2 regions of the Lysinibacillus sp. OL1 genome follow, and region 2 is predicted to be linked to the other one. Evidence: riboswitches for the same ligand, from Rfam matches in the RefSeq annotation. Region 2 holds a riboswitch; the other holds the start of a gene.
What was found. Region 2 has a riboswitch for glycine ahead of EW028_RS22150 (amino acid permease). Riboswitches for the same ligand answer to the same signal wherever they lie in the genome.
Positions count from the first base shown of each region.

Region 1: linked by a shared signal. The riboswitch ahead of gcvT (glycine cleavage system aminomethyltransferase GcvT) and the one ahead of EW028_RS22150 (amino acid permease) in region 2 are both predicted to bind glycine.

Region 1 is NZ_SJDS01000003.1:338,048-350,283, reverse strand. Features, by position in the region: gene EW028_RS08920 (hypothetical protein) at 1-1,344, opposite strand, end outside; gene EW028_RS08915 (hypothetical protein) at 1,341-2,051, opposite strand; gene EW028_RS08910 (hypothetical protein) at 2,342-2,767, opposite strand; gene EW028_RS25255 (hypothetical protein) at 2,917-3,069, opposite strand; gene EW028_RS25250 (hypothetical protein) at 3,044-3,181, opposite strand; gene gcvPB (aminomethyl-transferring glycine dehydrogenase subunit GcvPB) at 4,020-5,483, opposite strand; gene gcvPA (aminomethyl-transferring glycine dehydrogenase subunit GcvPA) at 5,476-6,822, opposite strand; gene gcvT (glycine cleavage system aminomethyltransferase GcvT) at 6,848-7,951, opposite strand; glycine riboswitch at 8,200-8,292, opposite strand; gene EW028_RS08890 (shikimate kinase) at 8,437-8,952, opposite strand; gene EW028_RS08885 (hypothetical protein) at 8,973-9,134, opposite strand; gene comGF (competence type IV pilus minor pilin ComGF) at 9,151-9,576, opposite strand; gene EW028_RS08875 (hypothetical protein) at 9,573-9,887, opposite strand; gene comGD (competence type IV pilus minor pilin ComGD) at 9,880-10,317, opposite strand; gene comGC (competence type IV pilus major pilin ComGC) at 10,317-10,655, opposite strand; gene comGB (competence type IV pilus assembly protein ComGB) at 10,666-11,739, opposite strand; gene comGA (competence type IV pilus ATPase ComGA) at 11,714-12,236, opposite strand, start outside.
Region 2 is NZ_SJDS01000018.1:9,969-22,204, forward strand. Features, by position in the region: gene EW028_RS22130 (hypothetical protein) at 1-1,049, shown strand, start outside; gene EW028_RS22135 (MFS transporter) at 1,350-2,570, shown strand; gene EW028_RS22140 (M20 family metallopeptidase) at 2,590-4,005, shown strand; gene EW028_RS22145 (glutaminase) at 4,075-5,040, shown strand; gene EW028_RS22150 (amino acid permease) at 5,074-6,411, opposite strand; glycine riboswitch at 6,577-6,653, opposite strand; gene EW028_RS22155 (rhodanese-like domain-containing protein) at 7,218-7,604, opposite strand; gene EW028_RS22160 (lipoate--protein ligase family protein) at 7,817-8,647, shown strand; gene EW028_RS22165 (vitamin B12-dependent ribonucleotide reductase) at 8,848-11,418, shown strand; gene EW028_RS22170 (Nif3-like dinuclear metal center hexameric protein) at 11,552-12,236, shown strand, end outside.

The sequences.
Region 1 (12,236 bases), on a different contig from region 2:
TTCTTCCTCCGCAGACAAAAGAATTTTCTTACTCGCATTCACTGATATATCTGCCTCAGAGATTAGTTTAATTTCTTTTTTACTAAATATTTCAATACCATTTGCTTCGTTTAGCCGAATAAAAATATCCCCATCCTGTGCAGTAATAACCACTTCAGTTGGACTCATTTTAATTTCTTTACCAAAGGCTGTACGATAATATTTGGTTGAGGGATCTTCTAGTTTGTTCGTTGCTGAAGTATCTAAATTTTTTCGTATGGAGCTGCTAGAAATTCCTTCCTCCTCCCGATGTGAAGGAAAATAGACATGAACAAAATCATTAATTTCAGGCATACAATACCAACCACTATGTCCCTCTGCTGTATAGCCTGTAGAATAAAGAAACCAATGTGCTTTGCCTTTATCCTGCTTCTCATCAATCGCTAAATGCACCTTAATATGATCCTTTGCGACTTCTAATACTTTTCCTTCCAGTGATAAGCCTGAGATCGCATCGTTAAATAGTTCACTTTTATTCATGCCATTTTTCGTTGACAGCGTATAATAATGTTTCAGCAAGCCATCCTTCATGGTTGTGTATGCTTCACATATATAAAGCGTTTGTTGATGAAAAGTGACATGATCTCCTATTTCCATTACCTTATCTGTTTCCACCTCATAGTATAGAAAGTCATGCTCTCCCATACCTCCATTACCATTCTCTGTATATAGAAGGTAATCTGCTAGTTTTTTTCGGGTCGTATAATGGTAATCTTCTAGCTTGCCTTTAGCTCTACCAGCAGGCACACCAAAATGGAACTTTGGCTTATCAAAGGTAGCAGCAGGCACTAGTCCAGTGTTAAAACGTGAGGCTAGTCTTTTTAAAAATTGCCAATCTGTCTCTCGATATTGCAGGGTAAACTTGTCTAATTTAGCACCCTTTGTTGCTTCATCAATAATGTCAAGACCAGGATAAAAAGGATGTAATAGTTTGAATAAAGACGAATAGGTCATTTCCTTATCCTGATAGGAGCGATTTTTCTTTTTAATGTCTAGCTGGTAGGTGCTTGAAGCCGCTTCTACTTCAATATAATAAATGCCACGAACTGAACGAACCTTCACATCTAAAATTACACCTTTAAATAAGGGTGAAGGGATACCAAGATGATTAAGCTGATTTACTTCAATTGCCGATTTTGCCTCCGTCATTTCCACATATGTGTCTCTCGCTACTTCAGGCACAATACCAGTAAAACGTAACGTAGCATGTTCATTCATTTTTTTTACGATAGTAAGCTCTTGAATACTAATAAGCTCAAAAGGTAGAATTTGAATATTATGATAAGCTGTCACGACACTACTCATCGTATTCCCCCTCCGTTCCTACTATTTGAAGCAAATCGCAAGGATTCCATCATAGCTCTCGCAATCGGACGCCAAGTTTCAAGGTCCTCCTCCATACAATTGAAGGTTCCAATAAGTGCTATTCCTTCGATAGAGGCAAAGAACATTAAATTAAAAATATCGCCATCAATAGCCGGTGTAATAATCTCTAAAAAGCCTACTGTCTTTTCGTCAATCTTCAGGACATCCGTATCAAGCCAATCAGCTGAAGGTTGAGCTTGTTCAAGGATATCAATCATATTTTCTTGAAAAGCAGCAACTCCCTCCTCCTGTAATCGATGTGGAGTCAGGTTGAAGGCAAGATTAATCGATGAGGATTCATCTGTATAAATTAGATTTGGTCGACGGTCCGATGGGTACTTTAAGGCTGCTAATTCAGTAGACATCTTAGAAAATAGTTTTGGCATACGAATCGTCATTTTACCATCCAATAATGACTGCTCCATCACCCCTATCTTCTCATCATCAATGATGATGTAGCTTTGATAGATATTTACTTTTTCAAGGTCTTGCTCCTCCTGCTTAGATGCCTGCTCAGGCTCCTGTTCCTTTTGTAAGGCTACTTGTCGCTGGGCTAGCTCATGTTGCTCCTGCTCTCTCATTTCATTTCTTAATGCAATAATTTTTTCATCTATAAACTTCATCCCAATCACCTTCCGTTTTTTCATCAACTATATTTCAACCTATCAACTATTATTTGCTTAGTCCCTACACATCCTTCATGACACAGAATTTGAAATCTGATCCTTCCATTGCCTCAACCATCTCATCAAAGGCATACCTGTTGGCAATGCTTCTCTCTACTTCTTCCTCACAAAAATATGAGTTTGAGTGCTATCTTTTCTATGTATAGGATCTTTTATTTCCGCCTTTAAAGTAATTTTAGGGAGATTAAAAATAATCTAAGGAACTATAAAAGTTCCTTAGATAATTAGTAGTGTTTTATCCTGCTGCAATCTTAGACAGCGTAGCCGCCTTCGATTTTTGCCAAATCTGTTTTGTCTTTCTTTTGCTTAATAAATAAGAAGAATTCACCGATACCTTCTGTGTCACCATATCTTTCTGTATAATCCACCACAAAAGCGTTCGGGAAATGAATTTTTCTTACTACTTGATCCGCTGAAACAACCTCTAATGTCACTTTACGGTAACAATCAGCCTTTTCAGCTGGTACTAATGACCATAAACCTAATTTCATCGTATCATCAGAATTATCACCATCAGTTGCTGTAAGAATTTTACCTCTTACTTTTAAAGTGGCTCCAACATCTGTAGAGCGAGCGTTCGAATCATTTGGTGTATCTGTTTCATATTCGACAGTCATGATGCTTTCTAAGCCTAATTCAATTGCCTCTGAACCTTCTACTTTTAATACAAAACCCATTTTCTTACCCCCTAAAATTTGTTAAATCAAGACATCTAACTGTTCTGCAGAATATTAGCAATTAGTCTCTCGATTCTTATTTATGTTAAAAGATTTAAAAAATCTTAAACATACGACTGAAAAATTGAATAATTGTAGGTTTATACTTGTTAGGCTTTAACAGCACTTGTCCCTTTTGTAATCATTACTTCTAAATTCTTCACATTGCCATTAAACACAAGGTCAATTTGACACGTGCTCGTTTTCTCGTCAATAATGTAGCCGATATCATCTCCATCATGGAATTTCTTTAATCTTTTCATCACTTAGACTGTCGATCCCCTTTACATCTCCAACAAGCGTAATTAAGTCCATTTTTTCAGGATTAATTTCTTCAAATAGCATGGTTCTGTTTGTTTGATTAATAATCTCCATTCATTTGGCTGTATATTTCTACAGCCGTCCCTCCTTTAGATAACGAATTTCGGGTAAGCATAAACATTTAGTGATAAAAATACAGGATTAGAATTATATAACTACTTCTTATAAAGAATATTTCAGGAATAAAAATCAATTTGAGGCTAAGCTATGTACTAGAAACTCTAATTCTTCTTTTATGCATTTTTTATTCACTAATGATAGGATGTATCACAAAAGTAACTATATAACACCAAAAATTAATGTCAATATTTTCTATAGAAGATATTGTAATTAAAAACAATTTAAAGTATTTTTAGTAAAAATGTTACATATAATAATTATGATATTTTTTCAGTTAATATAGGATTAATCCTATTTTTTTATAAAAAAAAAACTAAAGGTTCAATTACTCTTGGGCCCAAAGCTGTTTTTTTAAATAATCTTCTATATAGGAAAAATGAATAAAAAGTATTAATCAAATAACGACATTAGTCTTTTAGGATGAATATATATAAAATAGTTCTTTAAGCATTTGTACTTTTCTTTCAGGATATTATGAATTTCAAAAAGGAAAGTCCAACCTCCAAAAATAGTTAGGAGAAATAGCATTGTTCACCTCTTCATTTACAACTTCACCCTCTTATCCTTGGAAAGTTACATCTAAACAAAATAATCGAAAATTTTGCTTTCCTTTTATGATTTTCTTCCCAAAAGTCATGAGCCAGTAATCAGTCACACTTTTATTTGGCTTTATATTACGTCGCCAGCACGCTAAAATCCAATGTTCATCCATTCAGCTTGTAATTTAAGGTGCAAAAAAAACCGTTCACCTAAACGTGAACGGTTTTGGAGACTATGCTTTTTGATAACGAAGCACTGGTGTACGAGCAGCGCGTGTTTCGTCTAGACGAGATACGACTGTTGTATGAGGTGCTTCTTGAACGATTGATGGATTTTCTTCTGCTTCTTTCGCAATTTGAATCATTACATCACAGAATGCATCTAATGTTTCTTTAGATTCAGTTTCAGTTGGCTCGATCATTAACGCCTCTTCCACATTTAATGGGAAGTATGTTGTAGGTGGATGGTAGCCAAAGTCTAACAAACGTTTTGCGATATCTAATGTACGAACGCCTAGCTTCTTCTGACGACGACCTGATAAGACAAATTCATGTTTACAGTGACGGTTATATGGTAGATCGTAGAATGGCTCTAAGCGACGCATCATATAGTTTGCGTTTAATACAGCATATTCTGTAACAGCTTTTAAGCCATCTGGCCCCATTGTACGAATATAAGTATAAGCACGAACATTGATACCAAAGTTACCATAGTAAGGTTTTACGCGTCCGATTGATTGTGGACGATCGTAGTCAAAGTGATATGTGCCTTCTTCAGTTCTTACTAATACTGGTTTTGGTAGGAATGGAATTAAATCTGCTTTTACACCTACTGGACCAGAACCTGGGCCACCGCCACCATGTGGGCCTGTAAATGTTTTGTGTAGATTTAAATGCACACAGTCAAAGCCCATATCGCCAGGACGTGCTTTACTCATTACAGCATTGAGGTTCGCACCATCATAGTACACTTTACCGCCTACAGAGTGAATTAGCTCTGCCATTTCGATAATGTTTTCTTCAAATAACCCTAGTGTATTCGGGTTCGTTAACATGAGTGCTGCTGTATCAGAACCTACTACTTTGCGAAGGTCTTCGATATCAACTAAGCCATTTTCATCTGATTTAACAGTGATTGTTTCAAAGCCTGCTACTGTCGCTGAGGCTGGGTTTGTACCGTGAGCTGAGTCAGGCACGATTACTTTGTTACGGTGACCTTCACCATTTGCTTCATGGAACGCACGAATCATCATTAACGCTGTCCATTCACCATGAGCACCTGCTGCTGGTTGTAATGTAACTTCATCCATCCCTGTAATTTCTACTAAAGACGTTTGAAGATCATAAAGAAGTTCCATTGCCCCTTGTACTGTTGATTCATCCTGTAATGGGTGAACATTTGCAAAGCCTGAAAGACGTGCAACTGTTTCGTTAATTTTCGGATTATATTTCATCGTACAAGAGCCAAGCGGATAGAAGCCCGAGTCTACCCCATGGTTTCTACGAGAAAGTGCTGTATAATGACGCATAATATCAAGCTCAGATACTTCAGGTAGTTCTGCTGCCTCTGAACGTACTAGGTTTGCAGGTAATAAATCTGCTAGGTCTACTTCAGGCACATCTAGTGCTTCTAAACTATAGCCAACGCGACCTTCTTTTGAAATTTCAAAAATGAGTGATTGATTTTCGTTATGCATTAAGAGCCCCCATTTCTGCAACAAGTGCATCAATTTCTTCTTTCGTGCGTAATTCAGTTACTGCGATTAGCACATGATTTTTAAGAGAGTCATAATTTTGACCTAAAGGATAGCCACCGATAATACCCTTTTCGATTAAGCCTTTATTGATTTCCTTCACACATTTATTCGTTTTCACAACGATTTCATTGAAGTGTGCACCTTGGAATGCTACTGTAAAGCCTGCTGCTTCAAAGGCATTTTTTGCATAACGTGTTTTCGCGATATTTTGAGTAGCCATTTCACGAATTCCCTGTTTTCCTAGAGCTGTCATCGCTACAGAAGCTGCAAGTGCAAGTAGTGCTTGGTTTGAGCAAATATTCGAAGTTGCTTTATCACGACGGATATGTTGCTCACGTGCTTGTAGTGTTAATACGTATCCACGACGGCCTTCACCATCCACTGTTTCACCAACAAGACGTCCTGGAACCTTACGCATCAATTTTGTTGTCACTGCAAAGAAACCACAATGTGGGCCGCCGAAAGCTTCAGAAATACCAAATACTTGCGCATCACCTACACAAATATCAGCACCAAGCTTGCCAGGAGGCGTTAAAATTCCTAATGCCAATGGGTTAGAAGATACAACGAGTAAGCTTTTTGCAGCATGTGCAATATCCCCAATCACTTGGATATCTTCCACTTGGCCAAAGAAGTTTGGATATTGTGCAATAACAGCCGCTGTGTTGTCATCGATTAACTCTTTTAATGCATCCACATCTGTCACACCATCTTTTTGCGGGATAGTCACGATATCAATGGATTGACCATAGGCATATGTAGCAACAACATCGCGATATTCTGGGTGCACTGCTTCTGACACTAAAATTTTCTTGCGACGCGTATGACCAGCTGCCAACATACCCGCTTCTGCCAATGCTGTACCACCGTCATACATAGATGAGTTAGCAAGATCCATTCCCGTTAGCTCAGCAATCATCGTTTGGAATTCAAAGATGGCTTGTAGTTCACCTTGTGAAATCTCTGGCTGATATGGTGTATAAGCTGTATAGAATTCTGAACGAGAAATAACATGGTCTACGATCACTGGTTTATAGTGGTTATAAACACCTGCACCTAAAAATGATACGTTGGCATTTGTGTCTTTATTTTTAGCAGCAAGTGCCGTTAACTCTTTTAATAACGCAGATTCTGATTTTGCTTCTTTAATATCATAAAGGCCTTTAAAGCGGACTTTCTCAGGAATATCCTCAAATAACTCATCGACTGAGGATACACCGATTACGTCTAACATTTCTTTTTGATCTTGCTCCGTCATAGGTAAATAACGATGTTTCATAAATGTAGGTCCCTCTTTTCAACTATTATTTTGAACGCTTGTAAAACGGTGTTTCTACTGTTATTACCTTTAAGTGTTTACCGCGAATTTCAATTTCCAGTTCAGTTCCGATTGTTGCGAATTGACTGTCAATTAATGCGTGACCAACATTACGTTTTGATGAAGGAAGCTGTGTACCAGTTGTCACTTCACCGATTTCTTGACCATCCTTAAACACTTTGTAGCCATGGCGTGGAATGCCTTTATCAATCATTTCAATGCCTACAAGTTTGCGTGGTAGACCATTTTCCTTTTGAGCTACTAATGCTTCATGACCAATGAAGCCTTCTTTATTTAATTTCACAGCGAAGCCAATACCAGCCTCTAGAGGAGAAATTGTTGCTGATAGCTCTTGACCATATAGTGGTAGCCCCGCTTCAAAACGAAGTGTATCACGACATCCTAGTCCAGCTGGAACCACACCTTTTTCTTGACCTGCCTCTAAAATTTTACCCCAAAGCGCTTTGATGTCTTCTGGAGCGCCATATAATTCAAAGCCATCTTCACCTGTGTAGCCACTGCGCGAAACTAATACTTTATGTCCGGCAACCTCCACATTCTCTTGGAAGCGGAAAAATTTAATGGCACTTACATCAGTTGAAGTAAGGGATTGAAGAACTTCTTCTGCTAATGGTCCTTGCAGAGCAATTTGTGCGTAGGCATCCGATTGGTTATCAATCGTCACATCATATTGATGTTGATTTTCCATCATCCAATCATAGTCTTTTTCAATGTTAGCTGCATTGACACATAATAAATAGTGATTGTCAGCTAATTTATATGTTAATAAATCATCAACAACGCCACCATCTTCATAGCACATTGCCGTGTACTGCGCTTGACCGTCAACAATTTTTGAGACATCATTTGATAACAGATTTTGTAAAAAACCTAATGCATCGGGACCAGTTACTAAAATCTCTCCCATATGTGATACATCAAATAAGCCTGCACGATTACGCACTGCATCATGTTCTTCTTTAATAGAAGAGAATTGAACAGGTAATTCCCATCCACCGAAGTCAACTGTTTTTGCACCATATTTCGCGTATTCTTCAAATAGAGGTGTACGTTTTAATTCATTCGCCATTCTTTTTTGCCCCCTTATTGTTAGTTACATTTTTACTGGTAGTAGTTCGTCTGCTTTTTGTATTCCTACAATCAATTACGTAAAACTGGCTATAGACATAAAAAAAGACAGACGAACCCCTTTTCGGGATTCTCTGTCCTTGCACCTGAAAGTTACACCAGACTGGCTCGCAAGCTTTACCCTTGCCAATCAGTCGGCTTTCCCCTTTGGTGGCTGTTATTGTTATACTACAGCTCTCTCCAGAGTTGCGTCTTGTACGAGTCCTTTTACCTGAGAGATTCATAGCCCATTGCTACTTGCTCCTTCGGTGGCGTCTACACGCTCTCTCCCCGCACAATCATCCGCCCAAGATAAATCTTGGTACTATTTAGTATTCAATGAACATTTAGTTACTTATTTGTCTATATCCTAACATTAAATGCATTGGAAAGGCAATCATTTTTTAAAAGATAATAAAACACGAACATTAAATTGACATAATATATTCATCGTTCGTTTTTTAACCTTTTCACTTGAAATACTAAATACTCTAGAATTTGGCGAATCGTCCTACCTTCTGTCAGTACCTGAATATGACCTGCATCACGGTAAAACTTCCTTCTGTAGTGATACAGACTTTCTAGCTCCTCCTTTGTAGAGCTCTGTACAATGGGTCTATTTGGATCATGCTGAACTCGTTTATAAATATCCTCAAACGACGCATCTAAAAAAAACACCAATCCACTGCGTCTCATAATTTTTCGATTTTCAGCATTAATGGCAACGCCACCACCAGTCGAAATAATGCAAGCCTCGTCCCTGAAATTTTTCAAAAATTCTGTTTCTATTTCTCGAAAGTGGGCCTCACCGTATTTTTCAAAAATCTGTGGAATGGTCATCCCCTGCTGACGCACAATTTCATGATCCATATCATAATATGGCATCTTCAATAAATAGCTTAAGCGTCTTCCTAATGCACTTTTTCCACTACCCATAAAACCAACTAAATATATTTTTCGCAATTCGATTCACCTTCTTATAACTACGATTCTACACTGTCTGACAAAATTTGTCCCAATAAATTTATCGTAGCTCGAACATTCAATTTTTCTAGCCCATCATATGTTCGATACTGCATTTCATAAGACATATAATACGCAAGAACAAAAGTAGTTACAAAAAATAATAATGCAATTGCGATCAAAAAAATAGCCCCTCTGTCATTTTTCAATAATTGGCACATAAAAGGCTCGCTCCTTTTGAATACCACTCGCCATTTCAACAGCTACCGTCAGCTTATTTTCGGAATAGCTAAATTGACATTTATTGATTCCTATTAGCATAGGAACATGTCCACCCTTTACCTGCTCACGAATAATATTTGAGTAGCAATCAACATGATGGAGCGTATTAGCTGTTTGGAAAGTTATTCTTTTTTGATCTTCACGAATGGAAAAGGTGGAAAGTTCTTTTAGAGAGAGGTTCAAGTCGGAAACAAATAGTTCCCACTTTGTTTGTTCATCTGTTAGCATAGTTGATTTCATTTCTGCAAACCAAAGTATTATAAGGACAAAAAAATGAGAAATAAGCACAAAAACGACTAATTGAAACATAGCTTCTATTAATGTATAGCCTTTTTCATTCACGAGGCTTCACCTGTCACTTGGATACATTTTTGGCGTGACTCCTGTAAATTTTGAAATTGGACACAAACTTGTTGTTCGTCAACGATCCAATGATAAGCAACCTGTTCAATGGTCCGAGAGCCCTCTGTTACTTGAATCGCATGGTACTGTTTTAAACCTTCGTATGCTGTTTCAGCTGCAATTAGCTCCATTTTTTTATTAGCAAGATTTGTTTTCATCGTATAGGTAATGGGGATTAACGAGGTACAAAGTAACATCAAAATACCCACACCTAAAATAGTTTCTACAAAAGAATAGCCTGACTCATTCAATCCTAGCTCTCCCTCGCCCTAATGTTATGATTACTTTTTTCTTGCCCTGTGGTGTTTTAAATGCCATGGTGCCTGCTGACATCACATTGCCGCTGTAGTTATAGACAAGTGTTTGAATGGAACTCTCAGCTGGCAAAAATTCAACCCCCTTCGGAAAAGAACGTTCATATAAATGAGTATAAATATCTTTTTGAATAGTATAACGATTTATTGAACCTTCCATTTTCAAGGCTATATATTGTCGTTGGCTCATACTATAGGTTTGAATATATTGAATATCTAGCTGTAATTGCGTAAAAAATCGTTCTAATTCCTTGGTTTCTGCTATTTTCAATGAGAATTTACTAACAATTGCTGTTAAACTCATAACAAGAAATAAGACAACCAGCATTTCAAGAATGGTAAAACCGCCGTTTTTACGAACATTCATTAGCTATCCGTACCTGTTTCCAAGTTGACATTGGCTGGACGTACCTCTCCCTCATTAGTAATCACTATTTCTTCTTTATTTGGGCAGGTTGTTTCATTTTCCTTTAAATAGCCCTTTGCCACTAAATCCTCTAAGGTAGGATAAGCCATATAATCTACACGATACGCCTCTACTTGACCTTGTACCATGCTTATATAAGCCGTACAGCCTTTCTTATCTATTGTGGCGAAATGCTTTGTAACATTTGGGATTGTAATTAAAATAAGAATAGATATAATTAACAAAACTATAAGCATCTCAATTAAAGTAAAACCATCTTGTTGGTTAAGACGTTTCATCATCTTCCTCCTAAACTAATTCAATCATGTGATAGATGGGTAATAATAAACTGATATAAGCCGCTATTATACAAGCAGCTATAAGGATAAAGAAACTAGGCTGCACAAACGATAATATTTTTTGCAAAAGCTGTTCCTGCTTTTCCATTAATAAATCGCTATACAATATTAACTCTTTTGCTAAATAACCGCTGTGCTCGCCATGCTCAACGAACATCGGAAAGTCCTTTTGAAAAACGGCCATGATCGTTACCGCCTGTGTGAGTGATTCTCCAAAGATGACTCTATCTTTTATACGCTGTGAAAGAACTTGAAGAAATGGTTGTAGTTGCTGTTCCTCTAATAGCTGTAGGCTTGCTTGTAATGAAAATCCACTTTGTAGTAAGCTTCCTAAATAAGCAGCAAATTGCCTTGTCAAAGTCAACCTAAAATAGCGTTGTAGAAAGGGGATTTTTAATAAGACTGTAAGTTGATGAGCAACAGCTTGTCGTTTAAGATAGAATCGAAAAAGGAATACGCTACCTATTACTATGAACATGGTCGAGATAACTACATCTGGAACATGCAATAACAGATTGGACAATGCAATGCTTGTCTCCTCTGTTTCAGAGGTACGACTGCCGACCATTCTTTCAATGTTCGGCAAAAAAAATGTACGAAACACAAAAAATAATAACAATAAAAAGATAATCAGTGTGACAGGATAGATCAGCAGCTTGATTAACTTTTTTTTAGTCTTTTCACTTACTGTTATCTGTTTAGCTACACCTTCAAACGCTTCTATCATATGACCATTGTTTTCCGCCACCTTAATTGCCATTAAATAATGATTCCCTAGCTGTAATGTTTCAAATATCCCTGCAACGCCTACTCCTTGTCTGAGCTTTTCATCAATTTGCTGTTGTATGTCCTCATGTGCTTCAATATGATGAGGTAGTAGCATGGAAATAGCTTGGGGAAATAAATATCCTTCCTGCATTAATACACATAAACGATTGAAAAGCTGAGCTTGCTCCTTTACCCGCCATTTCGTAGCCCGATTATAAAAAAGAGTCATTTTATCGATGTATGTTTGTAACTGCATATAGGCTCTCCACTAATTCTTTTTGTCCCATTAATGTTAAATCATAAGGAAGTTTGTAATTGCCCTTATCTTTGATGGCGGTGATGGCTCTTGATAGATGGTCATCATGTAATATCTCATAGACAGCTCGACGTTCTTCATGTATAGCTGAGGTTTGAACAAGCATTTGGGCAACTATACCGATAACCGTTTGACGAAGCTCTTCTATCGACACACCTAAATCCATTAAACGATAGAGACAATTAATGGAGTCTTTTGCATGAATAGTGGAGACAACTAAGTGCCCTGTTAAAGAGGCTTGGATGGCAATATTTGCTGTTTCTCTATCGCGAATTTCACCAATCATAATGACATCAGGTGAATGGCGTAAAATGGCTTTTAATCCTGCAGCATACGTAACGCCTGCTCGCTCGTTGACTTGAATTTGAAGTAAATTGGCTTGACTGTTTTCTACAGGGTCTTCTAAAGAGATTACATGTCGATTCAATTCTGTGGAA
Region 2 (12,236 bases):
TTTATCGGGGTTTTTTAGAACAATCCTATCAGCAAAAAAAGTTTATAGAAAATGTTAGTATCGATATTATTCCTTCGCCTTCTCAAATGGCTTCAGAAAGTCTTGCAGAGATTCGGCATAATGTCCACCATATGTATCTAAAGGAATTTGATGTCGCTATTGATCCACAAGAGCTATTTGATTTCCACTATAGCCTTTGGCAGGCGGGCAAAATTGATTTTGCGATTACTTGTTATCCCTCTGTTGATGAAGAGCTGAAGAAACGTGGTGTGCCATCTTATTGGGTTTCCCCAACAAAAACAGAAATTTATCATACAGTTCAACTTTTTACAGAGAAGATCAAAACGTCCTATTATAAAGAGACACAAATTGGTGCAGTCATGCTTGAAATTAAGGACTTCGATTCATTAAAAGAGCGCATGAAGCAAGGCTATCGTATTCAATATTTAGAATTGCGCACGAAGGAAAATCTACTACAGCTCTGTGAACAGATTGATGGCTCTCTTATTGAAGAGGGGAATGGTAAATATACGATCTTTAGTACAAGAGGTGCGATTGAAGGGCAAATACGATTTTTACAGGAAAAAATGTATCAGTTGTCGATTGAAATGGAGACAAAGGTGACAGCAGGCATTGGCTTTGCTCAAACAGTGTTCAATGCTGAGTTACATGCTCACCGAGGACTAAGACAGACGAAGGAAAACGAGGCTATTGACATCGTGATGATACAGGATGATGGCACCATTATTGAATCGGTAGGGCATGTAGAAGAGCTATCCTATTCCTACCGAGCAGAAGACCCTTATATTTTAGAAAAACTAAAAAAAGGGAATATTAGTATTAAAACCTATATGAAAATCCATGCACTTGTACAAAAAATGCATTGGAAGCATTTTACGACAAAGGATTTAGCGACACAACTGCAAATGAGCGAGAGAAATGCCCAACGAATCGTAGCAGATTTATGTAATGTAGATTTAGCGAGAATTTGTGGAGAAGAATTACAGCATACTCGAGGCAGACCTATTAAAATGTATCAACTTGTCTAAAAACAAAAATGTCCCAAACCAATAAATGGTGTGGGACATTTTTTTATGCTTTTTGAAGCCTTAAATACTGATAAATCACTAAATTCAGCGGTTATTTAGGTACATAATATGGATTTACGAAGACGATTATCTATTAGAAATTTTCAAAAAAATATTGTCTTTTTATTGAACTTTGATTATTATACGAATATATAACGAAAATGTCGGTATATAAAAGGGGATTTACGGACAAGGGGGCAAGCATATTCAAGAATAGTCGTGGCAATAAAGAGAGGATTTCTATATATGGGAGGGATATGTATGACAACAAATGAAATAACGAAGAAATCTAGAAATGTCATCCTTGCACTTTTATTTTTAGGCTGGTCTTTAGGGAATTTAGATCGCTATATTATGAACTATGCAGTGGTTTCGATTACAGGAGATTTGCAACTGGATGCATCTTCAACGGGTATTATTTTAAGCGCTTTCTTTTTAGGCTATGCCATTATGCAAATACCGGGTGGCTGGCTTGCCGATAAGTTTGGCGCAAAACGAGTTTTATTGATGGCTGTTATCATGTGGTCTATTTTTACGGGCCTAACAGCTATTGCTTGGTCTTTAACAGCGATGATTGTAATTCGTTTTTTATTTGGTATTGGTGAGGGTGGTTTTCAGCCATCAAGCTCTAAAATTATTGCTACGATTTTCCCAAAAGAGGAAAGAGGTAGAGCGATGTCCATCATGCTTACTTCTGGTGGCATTGTTTCACTCATCGTCCCTTTGCTAGCTGCTTATCTATTAGGAACGATTGGCTGGCGCATGATGTTTATCATCATTGGAGCAATTGGGGCCATAATTGCCTTTTTATATTGGAAATACATTCAACTCCCGCAAGATGAGGCAGCTACTGCTGGAACAGAAAATACTACGAACAAAGTGAATTTTAAAGAGTTATTGAAAACACCCCTAATGTGGAATTTAATCATTGCTTATTTTTGTATTTATGCAGTGAACTGGGGATTAGTTTCTTGGATTCCAACATATCTTCAAAAAAATCGAGGCTTGGATTTAATGTCCATTGGTTGGGCGCAAACAATACCAGCTATTACAACGATAATTGGTGTATATGGTAGTGGCTATATCATTGATAAGCTACCAAAAGGTATGGAGAAAGTGTTAGGCTCTATTTCCTGCGCAGTCATTGGTCTTTTATTGTATTTAATGTTTACTGCCAAAACAGTGACGTTATTTATTGGTTACCAAACAGTCGTTTCGATCTTTATTGCGTTTGTCATTACATTACTACCTGTTATTGTGCTCAAGAAATTACCTTCCTCTATCACAGGTTCTGCAATGGGGATTGCCAATACAGGGGGACAATTAGCAGGGTTTGTTACACCGATGGCAATTGGATTTATGGTTGATGCCTTTAATGGCTCCTTTGATGCAGCCTTTTGGATGTTAATTGGCTTTGCGCTTATCTGTATTGTATCGCTTGTCACATTAAACGACCAAAAAGGAACATTATTAAAAGCATAATGAATTTGGAGGGACAAATATGAGTTATCATGAAAAAATTTCAACATTAATTGAAGCAAAACAGCAAGCTACAGTAGCATTAAGCGATGCGATTTGGGCTGTGCCCGAGCTTCATTTTCAAGAAAAGAAATCGATGGAATATATGAAACAGGCACTAGAAAAAGAGGGTTTTCAAACAGAAGTCGGTGTTGCTGCTCTTGAAACAGCGCTTGTTGGAACGTATGGTTCTGGTCAGCCTGTCATTGCCTTTTTAGGTGAATATGATGCGCTTCCAGGCTTGAGTCAAAAAGGTGGGGCGACACAACATGAGCCTCTTGTTGATGGTGGAAGCGGACATGGCTGTGGTCATAATTTATTAGGTACTGGCGCATTCGCAGCTGCTGTTGCTGTAAAGGATTATTTAGAGCAAAATCATCAGTCAGCAACAATCCGTTTTTACGGTTGCCCTGCAGAGGAGAATGGATCTGGTAAAGCTTATATGGCAAAGGCTGGCCTTTTTGATGATGTTGATATCGCGATCTCTTGGCATCCAGGTACGTTTTCGACTGTGATGACGTGTAGTTCTCTAGCAAACTATGCCGCAACGTTTAAGTTTACGGGCAAAAGTGCTCATGCCGCAGCTGCACCACATCTTGGACGAAGTGCTTTAGATGCTGTTGAGCTTATGAATGTTGGGGTAAACTACTTACGAGAACACATCATTCCAGAAGCACGTGTGCATTATGCCATTACTAATTCTGGCGGAACTTCGCCAAATGTCGTTCAACCATATGCAGAGGTAACGTATCTAGTTAGGGCACCTAAAAAGCAGCAAGTGCAGGAAATTTATCAGCGCGTTGAGAACATTGCAAAGGGTGCCACAATGATGACAGGGACGTCAGTGGACATTGAGTTTGAAGGTGCTGCATCAAATCTTATTACAAATAAAACACTTTATGATGTGATGTATCAACAAATACTTGAAATTGGTATGCCAGACTATACAATAGAGGATGAACAGTATGCGCAGGCAATTTTCAATACGTTTACACCAAAAGTACAAGCAGCTTCATTAGTGGGCTTACGCAGAGAAGATGCCAAGCAATTACAAGGCAAAGTGATTGCTGATCATGTTCCAGGCATGCTACCTGAATTTATTATGGGTGGCTCTACAGATGTTGGCGATGTTAGCTGGAACGTACCAACCGTACAGTGTACAACTGTATGCATGGCATTAGGGACACCATTACATACATGGCAGGTAGTGTCTCAGGGAGTGACCCCAATAGCGCATAAAGGAATGCTACAGGCTGCTAAAATTATGGCTTGTACAGCCTTAGCGTTGCTGGATAATCCTCTATACATTGAAAAAGCGAAAAAGGAATGGCAAGAACGTCTAGATGGTGAAACATATCAATCTTTAATTCCAGAGGGAACACAGCCACCTAAGCGCTAACAGGATAGAGTCTTCATAGGAGAACTATGAAGGCTCTGTTTTTGCCTCATTTTGAAAGGAGAACGCGACATGTCAACACAACCCAATCATCAGCATCATCTTCTAGCACAGTGGGTATCACAGTATCGTGTAGCTACCAAAGAAGGGCAATGTGCTAATTATATCCCTGCTTTAGCCAAAAAAGATCCTAATCAATTAGCTGTGGCGATTGTGGGGACTGAAGGCCACGAAATCAAAGCGGGAGATACCGAAGAACTATTTACCCTTCAAAGCGTTTCCAAGGTTATTACCTTTATTTTAGCCTGTATGGATCGAGGCTTACCATATGTTTTAGAAAGAGTAGATGTTGAACCAACAGGAGATACCTTTAACTCAATTATTCGCTTAGAAAGTCATCAGCCAGGTAAACCCTTTAACCCGATGATTAATGCTGGGGCTATTACGGTATCCTCCATGTTGGCTGGTCATTCTCCGCAAGAGAAGGTCACAAAGATTCTACAATTTTTAGAACAAATCATCGGCAAGCAATTGAGTATCAATGAAGAAGTATTCCAGTCAGAGTGGCAAACGGCTAATCGTAATCGAGCATTGGCCTATTACTTAATGGATTCAGGGTTTTTAGATTGTCCAGTAGAGGCGGCACTTGAGGTTTATTTGAAGCAATGTGCAATTGAAGTCAATGTATCAGATTTAGCCATGATTGGCCTAGTTATTGCGAATGATGGCTATCACCCACTGTTAAAGAAACAGCTATTCCCAAAACAAGTGGCAAAATTAGCGAAGGCTTTAATGGTAACGTGTGGTATGTACAATGCCTCAGGGAAGTTTGCGGCATTTATTGGCCTCCCTGCCAAAAGTGGTGTATCAGGTGCGATTCTTGCGGCTGTTCCAGGACATGCAGGCCTGCACTCGCCGTTTCCTACTGGCTGTGGTATCGGAATTTACGGACCAGCGATTGATCCAATAGGAAACAGTGTGGCAGGTGTACAGTTGCTGAAACAGCTAGCAACAGAATGGGATATGACTATTTTTTAATAAGTGAAGATGATTTCAGCGCTTAGTCTGAAGTCATCTTTTTTTCATTTTATAAATAATAAATAAAGCGATAAACCAAATTGGTGTTAACAGCAGTGCTGTACGCGTAGCCTCAGAAATAAACATCACCATTAATAAAAAGGCGAAAAACGCAAGCACGACGTAGTTGATAAAAGGAGTCAGTGGTGCTTTGAAGATGGAAGCTTCATGTAAAGCACGTTTTTTTCGTTTGTAGATGATGTGAGAAATGATGATAATGCTCCACACCCATATAAAACAAATTGCACTGATTGTCGTCACAACACTAAAGGCATTCTCTGGCATCAACTTACTTAACAGAGCACCAACTGATACAACAATAGCAGAAATAACGAGAGCATTACTTGGCACACTGTTTCTGTTGAGTTTTGCGAATGCTGCAGACGCCTGTTTATTGTTACCAAGATTATAGAGCATCCGACTTGTGGAGAATAACCCACTGTTACCTGCTGAAGCCGCTGAAGTAAGCACAACAAAATTTATAATACCAGCAGCAATCGGGATACCTGCTAATGTAAACACTTGGACAAAGGGACTGCTTGAAGCAGACATTTCATACCATGGGTTAATACATAAAATGACAAATAATGCCCCTACATAGAAAAGCAAAATGCGAAATGGAATTTTATTAATGGCAGAAGGAATATTTTTTTGAGGATCTGCGGTTTCAGCTGCTGAAACCCCCACTAATTCCACTCCAACAAATGCAAAGACTACCATTTGGAAGGCCATTAAAAAGCCGTATATACCATTTGGGAACATGCCTCCATGTGCCCACAGATTTTCAACTGATACGGTCCCTGAGCTAGTTTGAAAGCCAGTTACTAACATAATAAGACCAATAATAATAAGTGCGACAATCGTAATAACTTTAATAATAGCGAACCAAAATTCTAGCTCACCAAAAAGCTTAACGGTTAATAGATTTAGTAGTAATAACAATACAAGGCAACCAATGGCTGGCACCCATTGTGGGAGATCAAACCAATATTGTGTATAAACCCCCACCGCAATAATGTCTGCCATTGCGGTCATAATCCAACAGAACCAGTATGTCCAACCTGTTACATAACCTGCCCAAGGCCCTATGTACTCGGATGCAAAATCCGTAAATGAAGTGTAGCCTGCGTTGGATAGTAACAATTCACCTAAGGCACGCATCACAAAAAATAGCGCTGTCCCCACAATTAAGTAGGCTAGGATGATCGAAGGCCCTGCTAAGGCAATGGCTTTTCCAGAGCCTAAAAATAAACCAGTCCCAATTGTTCCGCCAATGGCAATAAGCTGCACATGGCGATTTTTTAAATCTCGTTTTAATTGTTGCTGTTCCACGTTAATCCCCCTCAAAGATGCATAAAAAACTATGACTGGAAAAATAAAAAGAGACTAGTTGTGACACTAGTCTCGGAAAAACGTCAGAATAACAAATATCATTTACTCACAGATGTCTACATGAAATAGGTTAAATATTTTATGTAGCATCGCTTATAAAAGCTGTATTACTCCTCTGTCCTTTTGCCTGAGATAGTGAACCCTTCGGCGACGCAATGTGCGCTCTCTCCAGAACTGCTCCTGCTATAGTTTGATCCATAGCATTCATAGCTTATTAACTTGATAATCAATTATTATTGTAAGATATTATACATCCTAACAGTGCTTCTAAAATTATTCAACAATAAATTTTGACTATTTTCAGAAAAATAGAAGAATGGGGTTCGTAACAGGCATATCTCTAACGAAAAATAGTATTTTTGGTCATACAAAGTGTTTCGTGAAGGGGTTTTTAATATGAGATGGATTATTGGAAGATTGCTCAACATAGCTGTCGAAGTGCTCAAACATAAGTGAAAACCGCTCCAAAAGAGTGTGGAAGTGCTCAAACAAATGAAAAGGACGCTCAAAAAAGTGGACGAAGCGCTCATTTTTATGAGGACCCGACTCAAGTAGCGAACTCGTTCAAAGTAGACTTTGTATCAAAAAGGGGATTATAATGCGTTTTGTTGCTTTACTTTTTTAATTTAATGACATGAAGCTCGTACAGCATCATTTGAAATAGATATAATATAGTAGAAACTCTGAATTTTTTAAAAAAGAAGTCGTCTCATAGTACTTTGAGACGACTTTTTCTGATGAGAGCATTAATATTTTTTTGCTTTTATTTTACCTGTCCAAGTTTTGAAACCACCTTGAAGTTGGTAAATTTGGTTGTACCCACGTTTTTTAAGAAATAGTGCAGCACGTGAGCTACGGCCTGTATTTTGACAGTATAGATATACTGGTAAATCTGGGCGAATTTCTTTATAACGTTGACGTAGTGTTGTCGAAGGAACATTTCGTGCACCAAGAATGTGACCAGCATCAAATTCTTTTTGCTCACGAACATCGATCAGCTGGGCTTTACGATAGCCTTCTATGAATTGCTCTTGTGTTAGGTTGGTTACGGCTTTTTTGAGTCGTAGTGCATTAATTCCGATATATGCAATTGTGACTACTAAAACGACACCGATTGTGATAAGTATGTCCAAGATTTTCTTACCCCTTTCTATCTTCTCTATTATTATAAAAGATGCGCTAGCGATAGTCCAATGAGTTTGATAAAATTAACTAGGTTGTAGCGAAATCGCTTTTTTCGTTACACAAGCAATCGTTCGCAATTTGAACTGTAGTATACTATTCGTTAAAGTTGACCCACAGGTGGGGCCTGATGGATCATTTTATATTTGTAGGAGATGAGCATATGACAACTTGGTATTTTTTAAATTCAGGGAAATGTAGTCCTTCTTTTAATATGGCACTAGATGAAGCCTTACTTGATTGGCATAGTGAGGGGTTAATTCCACCAGTAATTCGTTTCTACGAGTGGGAGCCTGCGACATTATCCATTGGTTATTTTCAACAAGCTAAAAGAGATATTAATTTAGATGCTGTGCGTGAACAAGGCTTAGGTTTTGTACGTCGACCAACTGGTGGACGAGCTGTCCTACATGAACATGAGCTAACTTATAGTGTCATTGTGACGGAAAGCTATCCGAATATGCCAGAATCTGTGACAGAGGCATATCGTGTGTTAAGTGAGGGAATTTTGCAAGGTTTCCATAACCTGGGTATGGATGCCTATTTTAGTGTACCTGATACAGAGGAGAAAAGAGCGGACCTGAAGAGTCCAAAAAGTGCTGTTTGCTTTGATGCACCAAGTTGGTATGAACTTGTCGTAGAAGGGAAAAAAATAGCTGGAAGTGCTCAAACACGTCAAAAGGGTGTCATTTTACAGCATGGCGCCATTTTATTAGATTTGGATCAAGAGAAATTATTATCCGTATTTAATTTCTCCAGTGAAGAAGCGAAGAATCGTATGCGTAGAAAGCTACCAGAAAAGGCTGTTGCCATCAACAGTCTTGTAAAAGAGCCAGTGACAGTTGAACAATGTGTGACAGCTTTTAGAGATGGTTTTGCAAAATCGTTGCAAATTGAATTAAAACCATTTACACTTTCTGAGGAGCAATTAGAATATGTCCAAGCTTTAGAAGAAAAAAAATATGCTTCAGATGAGTGGAACTTTAAAAAGTAAAAAATGGTATGAAAAAAATATTTTTTAACGTTCAATCCTAGTCATAACAAGTAGTTCTGAATCTATTAAAAAAAGCAAGAGTTGAATTAAAAAACTATATATAGTATCTTTTTTAAAGACATATACACAATATGTAGTGTTTAACAACACGAGATATTGTGTATTTATTTTGTAATGAAGAAAATAAGGGAGGCAAAACGATGGTACTCACAAATCATCAACCCGAAGTAAACAATCAATTTGAACAGTTAAACAAAGATATTGAACAATTCCCGCAGGTACATCCCGTAACATCTGATATGCATATTACACACAAAGGTGTATCGAGACTTGTCATGATCGATCGCTATTCGTTTAAAGACACAGAAAAGAAAACATTGAAAGCCGGCGACTTTGTTGTATTAACGGTAAAAGCTGATCCGAAATTTCCTGCACGTGGTTTAGGGACAATTCAAAAATTGGATATTTCTACAAAAACAGCAGAGATTTTGATTGAAGAAGATTATCGTAGCGCATTAGACGATCCGCAAGAGCAAGAAACGGGTGTGATTACGCGTTCAATTGACGTGCTAGAAAAGCCTCTTGAGATATATTATGAACAAATTGCAAAACGAAATGCAACGGGCCTTGCCGCTGTTGAAAAAACACCAGAAAAACGCCAAGAATGGTTTGAAAAATTTTATGAGCAATTAGTATCCTTGAAATTCATTCCAGCTGGACGAGTGATTTATGGAGCTGGATCTGAAACTGATGTAACCTTCTTTAACTGTTACGTGATGCCATTTGTCGCTGACTCTCGTGAAGGTATCAGTGATCACCGTAAGCAAGTTATGGAGATTATGAGCCGCGGTGGAGGTGTTGGAACAAATGGTTCAACATTACGCCCACGTAACACATTAGCTCGTGGTGTAAACGGTAAATCATCTGGTTCTGTATCCTGGTTAGATGACATTGCTAAATTGACACATCTTGTGGAGCAAGGTGGATCACGTCGTGGCGCACAAATGATTATGCTAGCAGATTGGCATCCAGATATTGTGGAGTTTATTATTTCCAAAATGCAAAATCCACGTATTCTGCGTTACCTGATCGAAAATACAACGGATGAAACAATCATCCGTCTAGCCAAAGAAAAATTAAACTTCAAGCCACTTTCTATGCAAGAAGAAGCGATGTATCAAGGCATCGTGAATTATAAAAACATTGAAGGCTTAGGTGGATTTGATACAGCGATCATTCGTGAGGCTGAAAATAAATTACGTGATGGTGGCACGTACACTGTTCATAACCCAGAGTTTTTAACAGGTGCCAACATTTCTGTGACATTAACAAAAGAATTTATGGAAGCAGTTGAAAAAGATGCTGACTTCGAGCTTCGTTTCCCAGCTGTTGAAGAATATACAAAGGAAGAAATGAGCGTTTACAACACGAAATGGCATGAAGTTGGTGATGTTCGTGAATGGGAGAAAATGGGCTATAAAGTCCGCACATACCGTACAATTAAAGCAAAAGAGTTATGGAATTTAATTAATGTATGTGCAACATACTCAGCAGAGCCAGGTATTTTCTTCATTGACAACGCCAATGACATGACAAATGCAAAGGCATACGGTCAAAGTGTTGTAGCGACGAACCCATGTGGCGAGCAACCACTTGCACCATATTCTGTGTGTAACTTAGCTGCTGTGAATTTAGCACAGTTTGCGAATAAAGAAAATCAATCAGTTGATTACGAAGCACTACGTGAAACAGTTCGTGTTGGTGTTCGTATGCAGGATAATGTGATTGATGCGACACCTTACTTCTTAGAAGAAAACCGTGTACAAGCTCTTGGTGAACGTCGTGTTGGATTAGGCGTTATGGGCTTAGCCGATTTGCTGATTTACTGTGAAAAAGAATACGGTTCAGAAGCAGGGAATGCGTTAGTCGATGATATCTTTAAAACAATCGCTGAAACTGCGTATGAGGCGTCTACAGAGCTTGCGAAAGAGCGTGGTAGCTTCCCGTTCTTAGTAGGTGCTACAGACGAAGAAACAGCACGTTTACGTAAAGCCTTTACAGAGACAGGCTTTATGCAAAAAATGCCTGCTCATATCAAAGAGCAAATTTTAGCGACTGGTATCCGTAACTCACATTTATTAACGGTTGCACCAACAGGGTCCACAGGAACAATGGTAGGGGTAGCAACAGGTCTTGAGCCATACTTCTCCTTCACGTACTATCGTTCTGGTCGTCTAGGTAAATTCATTGAAGTAAAAGCTGAAATTGTCCAAGAATATTTGAACCGTCATCCAGAAGTAAATGAGCAAGAGCTTCCAGAATGGTTCGTTACAGCAATGGAGCTAAAACCAGAAGCGCATGCGGATGTGCAATGCATTATTCAAAAATGGATCGATTCCTCTATTTCTAAAACTGTAAACGCACCAAAAGGCTATACAGTACAGCAAGTTGAAAAAGTGTACGAGCGACTATATAAAGGTGGCGCTAAGGGTGGTACGGTCTATGTTGACGGTAGCCGTGATTCACAAGTACTTACACTAAAAGCAGAAGAAAATGATATGGATCAACTTTCATTTGAAGAGGAATTGGTTGAAGAACATACAAAACGTCCAGTCGTATTAGTAGATACGATTCAAGCGTTAGAGTCAACAACTGTTATTGGCTCAGACGTTGGGAATACATGCCCAGTATGCCGTAAAGGCACAGTCGAAGAAATGGGCGGCTGTAATACATGTACAAACTGTGGCGCACAGTTGAAATGCGGTCTATAAATTAAATTTAATAACAGTTGTAACTTTTTACCCCTTTAGATTAAGATAATCTAAAGGGGTATTTTTGTGTAAATGGGAATATTTACTTATTAATTTAGATAAGAAGTATTGAAATGAGAAGGGGGATGGAAGTATGGATGTTTCACAAATAGTTGAAAGAATTGATGAACTTTTTAATGTAACAAATCAGGAAATCTATGCTAATGAATCTGGGGTTACATACAAGGCAAATAAAGAAGTGAAGAAAATAGGATACTGTGTTAACCTAACGCTTGAAACGATAGAGGAAGCAAGAATTCATGGAGTGGACATGATGTTAACACACCATGATGCATGGGATGAAATCTATGGATTAAAAGAGGCATGTACTGAAAAACTAGCAGCGAACGGTATAAGCCATTACTATAATCACTTACCACTTGATGACTGTAACTTTGGCACAAATGATAGCTTATTAAAAAAATTGAATTTAGAGATTATTAAAAGAACCCATGAATGGGAAGGACTGTTCTTCGGTAGAATCGCTCAATATGAGAAAGAAATTGAATTTAAAGATTTCGTAACAAAACTTGAATTTTTACTTGAAGAACCCGTTAGATTTTGGCAGTTCAATAACAAAATGGTGAATCGAGTAGGCTTAGTCTGTGGAAATGGAGGCACAACAGCTTGCCTGAAGGAAGCGGTTGAAAATAAATGTGATGTATATATTACAGGTGAATGTAATTTATATACAATTCAATATGCTCAATTTAAAGGAATAAATCTTATCATTGGAAGCCATACCTTCACAGAATTCTTTGGCATTCAAAGTTTAGCAT